3 regions of the Streptomyces sp. NBC_00503 genome follow, and region 2 is predicted to be linked to each of the others. Evidence: riboswitches for the same ligand, from Rfam matches in the RefSeq annotation. Region 2 holds a riboswitch; each other region holds the start of a gene.
The links. Region 2 has a riboswitch for cyclic di-AMP ahead of OG490_RS14665 (transglycosylase family protein). Riboswitches for the same ligand answer to the same signal wherever they lie in the genome.
Positions count from the first base shown of each region.

Region 1: linked by a shared signal. The riboswitch ahead of OG490_RS27745 (M23 family metallopeptidase) and the one ahead of OG490_RS14665 (transglycosylase family protein) in region 2 are both predicted to bind cyclic di-AMP.
Region 3: linked by a shared signal. The riboswitch ahead of OG490_RS31140 (LysM peptidoglycan-binding domain-containing M23 family metallopeptidase) and the one ahead of OG490_RS14665 (transglycosylase family protein) in region 2 are both predicted to bind cyclic di-AMP.

Region 1 is NZ_CP107855.1:6,011,659-6,016,705, reverse strand. Features, by position in the region: gene OG490_RS27755 (HPr family phosphocarrier protein) at 1-234, shown strand, start outside; gene OG490_RS27750 (GntR family transcriptional regulator) at 427-1,092, opposite strand; gene OG490_RS27745 (M23 family metallopeptidase) at 1,270-2,061, opposite strand; cyclic di-AMP (ydaO/yuaA leader) riboswitch at 2,074-2,233, opposite strand; gene OG490_RS27740 (M16 family metallopeptidase) at 2,440-3,807, opposite strand; gene OG490_RS27735 (M16 family metallopeptidase) at 3,840-5,047, opposite strand, start outside.
Region 2 is NZ_CP107855.1:3,159,397-3,164,443, forward strand. Features, by position in the region: gene eno (phosphopyruvate hydratase) at 1-842, opposite strand, end outside; gene OG490_RS14665 (transglycosylase family protein) at 1,160-1,852, opposite strand; cyclic di-AMP (ydaO/yuaA leader) riboswitch at 1,855-2,026, opposite strand; gene OG490_RS14670 (LysM peptidoglycan-binding domain-containing protein) at 2,302-3,345, opposite strand; gene OG490_RS14675 (cytochrome P450 family protein) at 3,488-4,783, opposite strand; gene OG490_RS14680 (globin domain-containing protein) at 4,932-5,047, shown strand, end outside.
Region 3 is NZ_CP107855.1:6,838,734-6,843,780, reverse strand. Features, by position in the region: gene OG490_RS31150 (MBL fold metallo-hydrolase) at 1-885, opposite strand, end outside; gene OG490_RS31145 (SGNH/GDSL hydrolase family protein) at 1,036-1,821, opposite strand; gene OG490_RS31140 (LysM peptidoglycan-binding domain-containing M23 family metallopeptidase) at 2,026-3,051, opposite strand; cyclic di-AMP (ydaO/yuaA leader) riboswitch at 3,054-3,264, opposite strand; gene OG490_RS31135 (tyrosine-protein phosphatase) at 3,579-4,385, shown strand; gene OG490_RS31130 (aspartate aminotransferase family protein) at 4,433-5,047, opposite strand, start outside.

The DNA of each region.
Region 1 (5,047 bases), 2.9 Mb from region 2:
CGTCCCGCCTCGATCTTCGTCCGTGCGACGACCGCTTCCGGCGTCCCGGTGACCATCGCGAAGGCCGGCGGCGACCCCGTCAACGCCGCCTCCATGCTGGCGGTCCTGGGCCTGGGCGCCCAGGGCGGCGAGGAGATCGTCCTGTCGTCCGAGGCCGAGGGCGCCGAGGTCGCGCTGGACCGCCTCGCGAAGCTGGTCGCCGAGGGTCTCGAGGAGCTCCCCGAGACCGTCTGACCCTTCGGGTTCGACTCGCAAGACGTGCACGGCGAAGCCGTTGCCCCCGACCACCGTCGGGGGCAACGGCTTCGCTGCATTTCAGCCGGCCGGAAATGCGCACGGCACACCCGGACGCGAATTCACGCGAATTGCGCGGGCCGCGATATCCTCGGCACCGTACGGATATCAGACCTTTGTATACGACGTTTGTTAATGCCGGCCGCTTGCCATGTTTACGGCAGGTTGCAAAGTCCTCACCCTGATCCGGTACGCCCCGGCCGCGCGGTCCACGTGCGCCGCGGTCAGCATCCGGGCCCGCTCGGCGTCGCCCCGGGCCACCGCGTCCACGATCGCGCCGTGCTCCGCCCAGGACTCCACGGGCCGCGCCGGGGACTCCACCACGTACATCCAGGCCAGCTTGTGGCGCATCTGGGTGAGCAGCGTGATCAGCCCCGGACTCCCGGACGCCTGGGCGAGCGTCTCGTGGAACCAGCCGCCCAAGGAGCGCAGATCCTCCCCCTGCCCCCTCCTGGCCCTCTCCTGCCCCAGCCTGACCAGCCCCCGCAACACCTTGAGGTGGGCCTCGCCGCGGCGCCGGGCGGCCCGCGCGGCTGCGAGGGGCTCCAGCAGCAGCCGCAGCTCCAGGAGGTCGGCCGCCTCCTGCTCGGTCGGCTCGGCCACGCAGGCGCCCGCGTGCCGGCGGGTGGTCACGAACCCCTCGGACTCCAGCGTGCGCAGTGCCTCGCGCACCGGGACGCGCGAGACTCCGTACCGGCGGGCCAGCACCTCCTCGGTCAGCCGGCCACCGGGCTCGAACACCCCGGAGACGATGTCGTCGCGGATTGCTGTGCATACCGTGTGCGCGGGAATACGCAAGACCGGACCTCCGCCTTTTTCGTATGGCTGTGCGCCCTGCGACTCTATTGCAACACACGATAATTTCCGAGAGCGGCCGGAAATACGAAACATTCACACAACGCGAAGGCCCCGGCTCGGATAGAGCCGGGGCCTTCGGGAAGACGCGTGACGCGGCGGGGCGTCGTGCGGTCTGCGTCAGACGTTGACGCCGTGGGAGCGCAGGTACGCGACCGGGTCGATGTCCGTGCCGTACTCGGCGCCGGTACGGGCCTCGAAGTGCAGGTGCGGGCCGCTGGAGTTGCCGGTGGAGCCCGACAGGCCGATCTGCTGGCCCGCGGCCACCTGCTGGCCGACGGAGACGCTCAGCGAGGTCATGTGGCCGTACTGGGTGTAGGTGCCGTCGGCGTGCTTGATGACGACGTTGTTGCCGTACGCGCCGCCCCAGCCCGCCTCGACCACGGTGCCCAGGCCGACCGCGTGCACCTCGGTGCCGGAGGCGGCGTGGAAGTCGATGCCGGTGTGGCTGCCGGAGGACCACATGCCGCCGCCCGCGTGCCACTGGGTGCTGACGTAGGAGTCCGTGATCGGGGCCACGAAGGTGTTGAGGCGCTTGCGCTCCTCGTCGCGGGCGGCGCGCTCGGCGGCCTCGCGCTCGGCCTTGGCGCGGGCTTCGGCCTTCGCCTTGGCCTCGGCGGCCCGCTGCTTCGCGTCGGCCTCGGCCTGCGCCTTGGCGGCGGCGGCCTCGGCGGCCCGCTGCTGGGAGTGGGCCTGGGCCTGGATCTCGCCGGCGAGTTCGTCGGCCACCACGATGGTGTTGAGGCCGGTGTCCTCGACGGAGGGGGCCTTGTCCGCGGCGAACGCCGGGCCGGCCAGGGAGCCGACGACACCGGTGGTGACGACGGCGGCTATACCGGCGTAGCCGGCGGTCTTGCGGCTCAGACGGCTGGAACCACGGTGCTTGCCGGCGGCACGACTGCCAAAGGCCATGAAGGGGTTGATCCTTTCCTTCCCTCTCGCCTACCGGGTTAGCTGACGGGTTCGGAGCAGGAAGGTCTCCTACGGGCCACCTCTCACGAGGCGGTCCGATTCACCCCAGGGACACATGTGGGTCCCCGGCTCCCCAGGCTCGCGCCTGACGGGGACTCGGCGATCGCTGTCCGGTGCCGCGGGCGCGGCGGTTACAACTGACGGACAGCACGGCCGACGCTAGGCGGATCATCAGTCAATCGCCAAACAGACACGCCTTTTTGTTGCGTACGCCACACCGCATACAAGCAACCACACGACTAAATGGACAAAAGGGGCCCCTGCGGAAATACCGCCTGAGCCCCTCCGATGGCCGACGAACGGCCGCACCTCGTCCGGTCAGTTGGTGACCACGGTCACTTCGCCGATCCCCAGGGCCCGTACGGGCTCCTCGATCTGCGAGGCGTCGCCCACCAGCACCGTGACCAGGCGGTCCACCGGGAAGGCGTTGACGACCGCCGAAGTGGCCTCCACCGTCCCCGTCTCGGCGAGCCGCGCGTACAACTGCGCCTGGTAGTCGTCCGGCAGCTCCTGCTCGACCTGGTCGGCGAGGGTGCCCGCGACCGAGGCGGCCGTCTCGAACTTCAGCGGGGCCACGCCCACCAAGTTCTGCACCGCCACGTCCCGTTCGGCGTCGGTCAGGCCGCCCTCTGCGAGGGTGCGCAGCACCTTCCAGAGGTCGTCCAGGGCCGGGCCGGTGTTCGGGGTGTCCACCGAGCCGCTGATGGCGAGCATCGAGGCGCCCTTGCCGTCGGCGGTGGAACGCAGCACCTGGCCGAAGGCGCGCACGCCGTAGGTGTACCCCTTCTCCTCGCGCAGCACCTTGTCCAGGCGCGAAGTGAGGGTGCCGCCCAGGCAGTACGTGCCGAGCACCTGGGGCGCCCAGACCCGGTCGTGCCGGTCCGCTCCGATACGGCCGATCAGCAGCTGCGTCTGGACGGCTCCGGGCCGGTCCACGATGACCACGCGGCCGCGGTCGTCGGCGGTGATCGGCGCGACCGGGCGGGGCTCGGTGGTGTCACCGGTCCACGTGCCCAGGGTGTCGGCCAGGACGGCGTCCAGGTCGATGCCGGTCAGGTCGCCGACGATCACCGCGGTGGCGGTCGCGGGGCGTACGTGGGCCTCGTAGAAGGCACGTACGGCCGCGGAGTCGATCCGCGCGACCGTCTCCTCGGTGCCCTGGCGCGGGCGGGAGATCCGCAGGGACTGCGGGAACAGCTCCTTGGAGAGCTGCTTGGCGGCACGGCGCTGCGGGTTGGCCGACTCGTGCGGGATCTCGTCGAGCCGGTTGCGCACCAGGCGGTCGACCTCGGCGTCGCTGAAGGCCGGCGCGCGCAGCGCCTCGGCGACCAGCCCCAGCGCCTTGTGCAGGCGGGAGGCCGGAACCTCCAGGGAGACCCGCAGGCCCGGGTGGTCGGCGTGCGCGTCGAGGGTGGCTCCGCAGCGCTCCAGCTCGGCCGCGAACTCCTCGGCCGAATGCTTGTCGGTGCCCTCGGACAGGGCGCGGGCCATGATGGTGGCCACGCCGTCCAGGCCCTCGGGCTCCGCGTCGAGCGGGGCCGCGAGGTTGATCTCGACCGCGACGACCTGCTGGCCCGGCCGGTGGCAGCGCAGCAGGGTCAGGCCGTTGGCCAGGACCCCGCGGTCGGGGGCCGGGAAGGCCCACGGCTGCGGCTCGCCGGCCTGGGGGCGCGGGTGGAAGGTCATCGTGACGGCTGCGGTGTCGGCTGCGGTGTCGCTCACTGCTCCGCCCCTTCGTTCTCGTCGCTGTTCTCGTCGGCGTCCTCGGCGTCGTCCACCGCGATCGGCTCGTACACGAGCACCGCGCGGTTGTCCGGGCGCAGTCGGGCGGCGGCCACGGCCTGGACCTCCTCGGCGGTGATGTCGAGGACCCGCTGGACGGCGGTCAGCGCCAGCTGCGGGTCGCCGAACAGCACCGCGAAGCGGCACAGTTCGTCCGCGCGGCCGGACACCGTGCTCAGCCGGTCCAGCCATTCGCGCTCCAGCTGGGCCTGAGCGCGCTCCATCTCCTCGGCCGTCGGGCCCTCGGCGGCGAACCGCGCGAGCTCCTCGTCCACGGCCGCCTCGATGGCGGGCACCTCCACCCCGCTGGAGGTCTTGACGTCCAGCCAGCCGAGGGAGGGCGCGCCGGCCAGGCGCAGCATCCCGAAGCCGGCCGCGACGGCGGTCTGGTCGCGGCGGACCAGACGGTTGTGCAGCCGGGAGGAGTCCCCGCTGCCGAGGACGGTCAGCGCCACGTCGGCGGCGTCGCACTCGCGGGTGCCGTCGTGCGGGAGGCGGTAGGCGGCCATCAGCGCACGGGCCGGAACCTCTTCGACGATCTCCTCGCGCAGCTGCTCGCCCATGATGTCGGGGAGCGAGCCGTCGCGCGGCGGCTGCTTGCCGTCGTGGGCGGGGATGGTGCCGAAGTACTTCTCGACCCAGGCGAGCGTCTGCTCGGGGTCGATGTCGCCGACGACCGACAGCACCGCGTTGTTGGGCGCGTAGTACGTACGGAAGAAGGTGCGCGCGTCCTCCAGGGACGCGGCGTCCAGGTCGGCCATCGAGCCGATCGGCGTGTGGTGGTACGGGTGGCCCTCCGGGTAGGCCAGAGCGGTCAGCCGCTCGAAGGCCGTACCGTACGGGACGTTGTCGTAGCGCTGGCGGCGCTCGTTCTTGACGACATCGCGCTGGTTCTCCATGGACTCGTCGTCCAGGGCGGCCAGCAGCGAGCCCATCCGGTCCGCCTCCAGCCACAGCGCGAGCTCCAGCTGGTGGGTCGGCATCGTCTCGAAGTAGTTGGTGCGCTCGAAGCTGGTGGTGCCGTTGAGGGAGCCGCCGGCTCCCTGGACCAGTTCGAAGTGGTCGTTGCCGGACACGTTCTGCGAGCCCTGGAACATCAGGTGCTCGAAGAGGTGAGCAAGGCCGGTACGCCCCTTGACTTCGT
Region 2 (5,047 bases):
AGCGGGTACGACTCGACGAGCTCGGCGTAGTAGTCGGTCATCTCGGCGGCCGAGCGGGACTGGCCCTCGAACTCGTACTTGCCGTCCTTGTAGAACTCGGACGCGGCGACGTCGAGCGCGAGCGCGATGTCCTGGCCCGGGACGTAGCCGGCCTGCTTGATGGCCTCGACGATGAGGTCGAGCGCGGCGCGGTTCGACTCCAGGTTCGGCGCGAAGCCGCCCTCGTCGCCCAGACCGGTGGAGAGGCCCTTGGTGTGCAGGACCTTCTTGAGGGTGTGGTAGACCTCGGCACCCCAGCGCAGCGCCTCGGAGAAGGACTCCGCGCCGATCGGGGCGATCATGAACTCCTGGATGTCGACGTTGGAGTCGGCGTGCGACCCACCGTTGAGGATGTTCATCATCGGAACGGGCAGCAGGTGCGCGTTCGGGCCGCCGAGGTAGCGGAAGAGCGGCAGGTCGGAGGCCTCGGACGCGGCGTGCGCGACGGCGAGGGAGACACCGAGGATGGCGTTGGCGCCGAGGGAGCCCTTGTTCTCGGTGGCGTCCAGGTCGATCATCGCCTGGTCGATCAGGCGCTGCTCGGTGGCGTCGTAGCCGACGAGCTCCGGGCCGAGCTGCTCGATGACGGCGAGGACGGCCTTCTCGACACCCTTGCCCATGTAGCGGTTGGGGTCACCGTCGCGGAGCTCTACGGCTTCGAACGCTCCGGTGGAGGCGCCGGACGGAACTGCAGCACGGCCGGTGCTGCCATCGTCGAGGCCAACCTCGACCTCGACCGTGGGGTTGCCTCGGGAGTCCAGGATTTCCCGGGCTACGACGACGTCGATGGACGGCACGAGCATCTCCTTCTGGGATGTGACGCAGAGTGTGCGGTGGCGTGTCAGGCCGTGGGACGGCCTTGCCGCTTAGAGCCTAACCGGCTCCGGGCCGTCGGCGACCCGAGCAACCGACCCCTGGGACGAAAAAGGGCCTGAATGCCCCTCTTACAGGACATAGGGCTCTTGCCCGGGGGCCCCTCCGGACCCGCCGTCAGGCCGAAGGCCCGGCAAAGGCCGGGCGAAGGCCCGGCACGCAGCACCGCCCGGCGCGTGGGGGGTTACGCGCCGGGCGGTGGAAATCCTGCGTGTTGCGAACGCTACTGCGGCTGTTGCCGCAAGGTTCAGCTGAGCTTCAGCTTCTGACCCGGGAAGATCAGGTCGGCGTCCGAGACGATGTCCTTGTTGAGCTCGAAGAGCTTCTCCCAGCCGCCGGAGACGTTGTTCGCCTCGGCGATGGTGCCCAGCGTGTCGCCGGACTTGACCTCGTAGGAGCCGTTGCCCGTCTTGGGGGCCTCGGTCTTCGGCTTGGCCGGGGCGGCCGGACGCTCGGAGCGGGTCGTGGCCTCGGAGCGCTTGGTCTCCTTCTTCGGCTCGGCCTTCTTCTCGGTCTTCTTGGTCTCGGCCTTCTTCGGGGCGGCCTCGGTGGAGCCGCCGCCGCCGGAGCCGGAGTTCGACAGGCCGACGCCGCAGGACGGCCAGGCGCCCTTGCCCTGGCCCTTGAGGACCTTCTCGGCGATGGCTATCTGCTGGGACTTGGAGGCCTGGTTGGCCTGCGCGGCGTACGCCTTGCCGCCGTACGCGGCCCACGTGGAGGACGAGAACTGCAGGCCGCCGTAGTAGCCGTTGCCCGTGTTGATGGCCCAGTTGCCGCCGGACTCGCAGGAGGCGACGCGGTCCCACTCGGAAGCGGTCGCGGCGGAAGCGGTGCCCGCGGCCATCAGCGGAGCCGCGACGGCGACACCGGCGACGCCGGCCAGCGTGACGAGCCGGACGGCCTTGGAGCCGCGGCGGTGCTTGCCCTTGGAAAGCAGCATGGAGTTCTCCTCACCGACGCCTTCGAGGTGAGCTGTCGGGTTCGGGCGAGTGAGTGCCCGGCCAGGCGACCTAGCGCCTGTCTTAACCCCTAGCCGGTTCCGTGACCGTCTCTCAACGGCCGGTTCCGGCGCCTACCTTGGTTCCCCCGCTCCTGCCTTCGGCGCTTGCGCGACGAGTGTTCCCCCCGGCCGCCGGCAGGATTCGGCGATGCGGTCGAAGGAGCCCGCGGTGGCGAGCGATTCAGAAGGTAGACAGGTCTCCCCCCGATGTTCAACGAGCGACATCGGGGAGAAACGGTGCCTACTTGCGCTCTCCACAAGGACGTTTGCGCAGGTGAGGACGGGGTTTGCGGAACCCTCCGGACCGGACACGCCAGTTGACCGGAAGAGACACATGTCTCACTTACAGAAAACGGACAATCAACTGATCTCGGGCGCCCCAAGTGTCGCTATTGGTGGGTTAGATCCAGGTTCTGGCCGGGCTTGATCAGGTTGGCGTCCTCGCCGATGACCTGCTCATTGGCCTTGTAGAGCGCGTTCCAGCCGCCCTTCACTCCCTTGGCGTCCGCGATGGCGGCCAGGCTGTCGCCCGCCTTCACCGTGTACGCAGGCTCCGACGCGGCATCAGATGTGACGGGGGCCTCAACCGCGGCCGGGCCGCGGTGCTTACCGGCACCCGACGCCCCGTCGGCTGCCGGGGCGGCCGGGTCGGTGGTGGCTCCCGGGGTCGCCGGGGCGGTCGGGTCGGCGGGAGTGGCCGGCGTGGCGGGCACCGTGGGCGCCTTCGGGTCGCCCGGGTGCGCGGGAGTCGTCGGCTGCGCGGGCGTCGCGGGCACGGTCGGGTCCGTGGACGGCGAGGTCGGGACGGTGGGGGCCGTCGGGTCCGCGGGAGCCGTGGGAGCCGTCGGGTCGCCCGGGAGCCCCGGAGTCGTCGCCGGAAGGTCCGGCTGCGGCATGACGGGCAGCGGGTAGTCGGGCAGCAGGAAGGACGGCGTCCCGGAAGGGGAGGGGGCCGGGGCCGCCGGGGTCGGGGCCCCGAAGTCCGTGGAGGGCCGGGGAGTCCCGAGGTACGGGATCTTGCTGTCCGGGCGGGACGCGGAGTGCGAGGCGGCGTTGCCGCCCCCGGGCAGGCCCGGGTCCACCTCGGCGGCGGGACCCTGCTGCGCGAGCCCGGCCGGCGCCCCGCACAGGGGCCACGCCTGCGGACCCTGGGAGGCCAGCACCCGCTCGCCCACCGCGATCTGCTGGGAGCGGCTGGCGAGGTCGGGGCGCTCGGCGAAGTCGAGCCCGCCGGCGTTCTTCCACTGCTCCTGGGTGAACTGCAGCCCGCCGTAGGCGCCGCTGCCGAAGTTCGCGCTCCAGGTACCGCCGCTCTCGCACTCGGCGACCTTGTCCCAGGTGGAGGTCTCGGCCGCACTCGCGCCGGTGGCCGCGAGCAGCGGCAGGGCGAGGGCGGAGCCGGTGACTCCGGCGGTGACGACAAGTGCGGGCACTTGTCGGGGGCGTCTGTGGCGGCCGTTCCCGGAACGCATGAGGCTGCACCTTTCGCATAACGGCGGGGTAACGGCAGAACCTAGCGGCCTTCGAACGCCTGTCACAAGTTCAGAGGGCTTCTGACTTCAGGTCAGGCTGGTTTCAGGTGTTTTGGGGGGTGAATCGGACCGGAAGCGTGCGCAGCCCGCGCATGATGAGCCCGCCGCGCCACCGCAGTTCACCGGCCGGTACGGCAAGTTCCAGATCGGGCAGGCGCGTGAGCAGCGTCGCGAGCGCGGTCTGGCCTTCGAGGCGGGCGAGGGGTGCGCCCACGCAGTAGTGGATCCCGTGCCCGTATCCGAGGTGCTGGTTGTCGGTCCGGGAGAGGTCGAGGGTGTCCGGCTCGGCGAACCGCTCGGGGTCGCGGTCGGCGGCCGCGAGGACCACCAGCACCGGATCGCCCGCCGCGATGTCCTGCCCGCCGAGGACGAAGGGCTCGGTGGCGAACCGCCAGGTGGCCAGTTCCACGGGGCCGTCGTAGCGGAGCAGTTCCTCGACCCCGGTGGCGAGCAGGGCGCTCTCGCCGGCCGCGAGGGAGGCCTGGAGTCGCTCGCGCTGGTCGGGGTTCATGAAGAGGGAGTGGACGCCGTTGCCGATGAGGTTGACGGTGGTCTCGAACCCGGCGAAGAGGAGGATGAAGGCCATGGCGGTGGCCTCGGCCTCCGTCAGGTGGTCGCCGTGGTCGCTGGCCCGGATCAGATCGGAGATCAGGTCGTCGCCGAGGTCGTCGCGCTTGCGGTGGATGAGCTCGCCGAGATAGGTCCGCATCTGCTTGACCGAGCGCGCGACTCCGCCGCGCGGGCCTCCGCCGTGCCGGATCATCATCCCGGCCCAGTCGCGGAAGTCGTCCTGGTCCTCCCGCGGTACGCCGAGCATCTCGCAGATGGCGTAGATGGGGAGCGGGAAGGCGAACTCGTGGATGAGGTCGGCCTCCCCCTTCTGTGCGAACCGCTCGATGAGGTGGTCGGTGATCTCCTGGACCCTCGGCGCGAACTCGGCGACCCTGCGCGGGGTGAACGCCTTCGACACCAGCCGCCGCAGCCGGGTGTGGTCCGGCGGGTCGATGTTGAGGAGGTGCGTCATCAGCTCCGCCTTGCGCTCCCCCGGGATCCCGGTCCTGCCCTTGGCGTGGGCCGATCCCGCATGGTGGGACGGGTTCTTGCTGAGCCGCTGGTCGGCGAGGGCCTGGCGGGCGTCCGCGTACCGGGTGACCAGCCAGGCCTCGACCCCGCTGGGGAGTTGGGTGCGGTGCACGGGGGCGTGCTCGCGCAGCCAGGCGTAGGCCGGGTACGGGTCGGTCGCGAACTCCCAGTCGAACAGGGTCGGACCGGCCGGGGAATCAGAGGGGGCGGCGGGGGCCTCGGGGGCCGCAGGGGCTTCGGGGGTCTGCTCGTGCACCCGAAGACCGTATCCCGCCCGCCACCCATCACCCCATATGGGCCATTCGTCGCGGCTGTCCGTAGATCAGCCCTGGCTTGACCTCACGTTCTCCGGCATTCCTACTTTCGGTTTTGTGGATGTGAGGATCTTGAAAAGCAGCTTTGCGGTGGTGGAGAGACGGGCCGAGCACGCGGTCAAGTTCTTCTACACCCACCTGTTCTGGCACAACCCCGGAGTCCGTGAGCTCTTCCCGGCCTCCTTCGAGGACATGGAGCGTCAGCG
Region 3 (5,047 bases), 3.7 Mb from region 2:
GGCGCGCATGCCCTCCTCCGGGGTCATGTGGATGTCGGGCCAGTACTCCGAGTAGGCCCCGATCTGGATCATCGTGGCGTCGAACGGGCCGTGCGCGGCGCCGATCTCCTTGAAGCCGGGGAAGTACCCCGTGTCTCCGCTGTGGTACACCCGGTGCTCGTCGCCCGCGACGACCCAGGAGGCCCACAGGGTGAACTGCTGGTTGCGCAGGCCGCGCCCGCAGAAGTGGCGGGCCGGGGTGGCCGTCAGCGAGAGCCCGGCGACCTCGGTGGTCTCGTTCCAGTCGAGCTCTCGCACCCGGTCTGCCGGGACGCCCCAGCGCTCCAGGTGGGCTCCGACGCCGAGCGGGACCGCGAAGACCGTGTTCGCGCCGGCCAGTTCCTTGATCGTCGGCAGGTCGAGGTGGTCGTAGTGGTCGTGTGAGATCACCACGACGTCGACCTCGCCCAGCGAGGCCAGCGGGACCGGCACCGGGTGCAGCCGCTTGGGCCCGGCGAAGGGGAAGGGGGAGCACCGGTCGCCCCAGACCGGGTCGAAGAGCACCCGGCGCCCGTCGATCTCGGCGAGCACGCTGGAGTGCCCCATCCAGGTCAGCCGCAAGCCGCTGACCGGCGGCTTCGCCAGCTCGGCGAGGGTCGTCGGGTAGACCGGGATGGGCGCGCCGGGGTTGCGCCGGAGCCGCTGCTCCTTGTGGAAGTAGATCTTGGCGAACTCCGCCATCGAGCCGGACGGCCTGGTCCGGGCACCGACGGGATTCTGGAACACGCCGTCGGCGAAGTTCGGCGAGCTCCGGATCCGGTCCAGCCGGGCACCGGAGGGGTCGGCTCCGAAGGCTTCGGGCCGCAGGGCGCGCAGCCGTGGACGCAAGGGACGGGAGCCGGTCAAGGCGCCTCCTGGGAGGGGTGGGGACAAGACGTTCTCATGGCTTACCACCATCCCAACGCACGGCACTGCCGAAGGATTCCATTTCGCGCCCCCGAACGCGCCCCGGCCCCAGCCCCCGTCCCCGCCCCGCCCGCGCACTGGCGCCCGTACCTACAGCGGCAGCAGGTCGGGCCGCTTCGGCTCCACGTGGTCCCCGGAGGACTCCCCGCGCAGCCGCCGCCCGATCCACGGCACCAGGTACTCGCGCGCCCACTGGATGTTGTCGCGGGTCACGTCCACCGAGCCGCGCGGCCGCATCGGCGGCCACGGCTGGTCCGGGTCGGCCGGGGTGTCCAGGCCGAGGACCTGGGCGGCGCGCAGGGCGACCCGCGTGTGCCCCTCGGGCGAGAGGTGCAGCCGGTCCTCGTCCCAGGCCCGCCGGTCCTGTACGGACTTCAGCGACCAGAGGTCGAGCACGGGGCACTCGTACCGGTCGGCGATGGAACGCACGTGCGCGCTGTACGTCGCGATCTTGCCCCGCATGTGCTTGAGGACCGGCACGTCCCGCGTGTCGAAACCGGTGGTGATCATGACCTGGCCGACCGATCCGGCGAGGTCGGCGACCGCCGTCTCGAACCGCTGCGCCACGTCGTCCGGGTCGCTGCCGGGCCGGATGATGTCGTTGCCGCCCGCGCAGAAGGTCACCAGGTCGGGGGCGAGCTCCTTGGCCCGGGGGACCTGCTCGTCCACGATCTGGTCCAGGAGCCGGCCCCGGACGGCCAGGTTCGCGTACCGGAAGTCGTGCTCTTCGCGCTGATCGGCCAGGAGTACGGCCAGCCGGTCCGCCCAGCCGAGAAACGTTTCCCCGGGTCCCGGGTCCCCAACGCCTTCGGTGAAGCTGTCCCCGATCGCCGCGTACGAGCCGATGGTCTTGAGTGTCGTCGTCGTCGCTGCCACGGGACCACATCCTTCACCCCGGCGCCCGACCTACGCGACCGTAGCCAAGGTTTGACGGACCGTGATCTTTACCACCCGCCGCACGAGGAATAGCCGGTGGAACGGCAAATGGACGGAGAACGGGACGGAAGAACGCGCGTGGGGCCGGGACCCCCCTCGGGTCCCGGCCCCACGCGTGTTCCCACCGGATGCGGCCAGGTGCCGTCAGATGCTGACGCCCTTGGACCGCAGGTAGGCCAGCGGGTCGATGTCCGAGCCGTACGAGGGGCCCGTGCGGATCTCGAAGTGGAGGTGCGGGCCGGTCACGTTGCCGGTGGCACCGGAGAGACCGATGTGCTGCCCGGCGGTGACGCTCTGGCCGACCGAGACGGACAGCTGGGAGAGGTGGCCGTACTGGCTGTACTTGCCGTCCGCGTGGCGGATGACCACCTCGTTGCCGTACGCGCCGCCCCAGCCGGCCGAGACGACCGTCCCGGCGCCGACGGCCTTGACGGTGGTGCCGGTGCTCGCGATGAAGTCCACACCCGTGTGGTAGCCGCTGGACCACATGGAACCGGCGAGCTTGTACGGGGTGGAGATGCCGCCGCCGACCGGGGCGACGAACCCGGCGGAGGCCGGGGCGGCCTGCTGCTGGGCGGGGGCCGCCTTGGGGGCGGGCGCGGCCGGGGCTTCGACCGCCGACCCCTCGGAGGCGCCCTCGTCCGAACCGGCCGCGTCCGAGGAGGACCCGCCCTCGGAGGAGTCGTCCTGCGCGGCGTCCGAGGAGTCGTCCGACGAGGTGTCAGCCGAGGCCTGGGAGGCCCCTTCGGCCGGCGCCGGCTCGGAAGCCCGGGCCGCGCCCGCGGCGCCGAGGGTCAGCTTGAGGCCCGGGTGGATCAGCGACGGGTTGGAGCCCACGGCCTCGCGGTTGTCCGCGTAGAGCCGCTCCCAGCCACCGGTGAGGTGCTGCCGCTCGGCGATCTTGGAGAGGTAGTCCCCCGGCACGACCGTGTAGACGGTGGAGGCGGCCTGCGCCGCGGCCGGAGCGGCCTGGAGCGTGGCCGGAACCTGGGCGACCCGCGCCGCCTGGACCGGCGCGGCGGCGGTCGCCGCGGCCGGGGCGCCGGCCGCGTGGGCGCCGGCGGCCCCGAGCAGCGGGAGCGCGAGGGCCGCGCCACCGGTGCCCGCAACGGCGAAACCGCGGGATATGGAGCGGGACTTCGGGCGGCGGTGCTTACCCGTTGCGGTCATGGCGAATTCCTCTCCGACGCCTGCGAGGTGAGCTGTCGGGTTCGGACGGGAGATGTCCGGCCATATCAGTGCCGGTGAACGGCGCATGTATGACTTCACCCCGAGCTGTCCCGTTGTAAAGATCCGATACGGAAAGATCCGATGCGGATCGGGAGCAGCGGCTTACCTGGTTCCCCCGCTCCTGCCTCGCGCGTGAATAGTCGGGTGCGGTTGCCGGACGGCGGCAGGATTAGGCGGTCCGTCCGGATCGATCGCGAACGTAATCGAGTCCGGCCGCACAGAACAAGTCACGAATTACCTGAATGATTCTCAGGAATGGCGGCCCGCAGGAATTCCGGTCACCCTGCGTCCATTCCGAGCCTTCAACAGCCGCCCCGACAGGGCAATTCGGCATTGACGATCAGGCACTCACGGTCACCGTATGATCTGGCTCACGGGGAGGCGTCCGATCTCGCCTCTCGCTATGGCAAGTTGTTCCCAACCAGCGTAATTCGGACACCCTCGACGACCACACAGAGGAGGCCCCTGTGACCCAGCGGATACCCCAGACCTCACAGTCGGACCCGGAACTGACCGGCGTGCGCAACTTCCGTGACGTGGGCGGGCTGCCGACCACGGACGGGCGGAAGGTCAAGCCGGGACGACTGTTCCGAAGCGGACATCTCGCACATGCCACCGAAACCGGGGCGGAGTTCCTCGGCTCGCTCGGGCTGCACACCGTCTTCGACTTCCGCAACGGCGCCGACCACGCGCTGGAGGGCCCGGACGTCGAGCTGCCCGGCGTGCGCAACGTGAACATCCCGCTGTCGGACCCGGCCGACGGCCGGGAGTTCTGGAAGATGGTCCGCGACGGGGAACTCGGCCAGCTCCACGAGGTGCTGGGGGACGGCAAGGCCGCCGAGCGGATGACCCGCTCCTACCGCGGGATCATCAGGACCCGCACCGCCGAACACAGTCGGGTGCTGCACGCCCTCGCCGAGGACAGCGTCCCGGCCCTGATGCACTGCGCGGCCGGCAAGGACCGGGCCGGCCTGTCGATCGCCGTCACCCTGCTCGCGCTGGGCGTGGAGCGGGAGGCGATCGTCACCGACTACCTGGAGTCGAACGCCCCGCACAACCGCTACCGGGTCCGCCGCAGCAGTGACGCGGCCGAGGCCCGCACCCCCGAGGTGATGGAGCTGCTCGCCCCGCTCTTCGACGCCCGCGCCCAGTACCTGACCGCGGCCTTCGAGACCATCGACGAGGAGTGGGGCGGGGTGGAGCGCTACCTCGCCGAGGGTCTCGGACTCACGCCCGAGACCCTCGACAGGCTGCGCGACCAGCTGCTGGACTGACGCCCCGCGAGGCGGGCCGTCGCGCCGACCGGATCACCTGAACCGGATCACCGGTTCGCGACGGCCTGCTTCACCAGCGTCCGGCCGAAGTCCCACATCAGCGCGCCCCCGCCGTGCGCCTCGTCCATGACCTCGCGGAAGGCCCCGACGAACCGGTCCACGTCCGCCTCGTCCACGATCAGCGGCGGAATGAGCTTGATCACTTCCAGGTGGTCCCCGGACACCTGCGTGAGGATCCGGTGCTTCTGCAGCAGCGGCACCACGACCATCTGCGCGAACAGCCCCTTGCGGGCCGCCTGCAGCATGGTCCACCGGCTCCGCAGCCCCAGTGAGGACGGCCGGCCGAACTCGATGCCGATCATCAGGCCGCGCCCCCGTACCTCGTGGAGCAGTTCGTACTCGTCCACGAGCGCGGCGAGCCGGCCGCGCAGCAGGTCGCCCATGGCGCGGGCGTTGGCCACCACCCCCTCGTCCTCCATGACCGAGAGCACCGCGAGCCCGGCCGCCATCGCCTGCGCGTTGGAGCCGAAGCTCGCGGAGTGCACGAGCACCCGGTCCATGGAGGAGTAGACGCGTTTGAAGATCCAGTCCTTGCCCAGGGTGGCACCGACCGGTACGTAGCCTCCGCTGAGGGCCTTGGCCACGCACACCAGGTCCGGTTC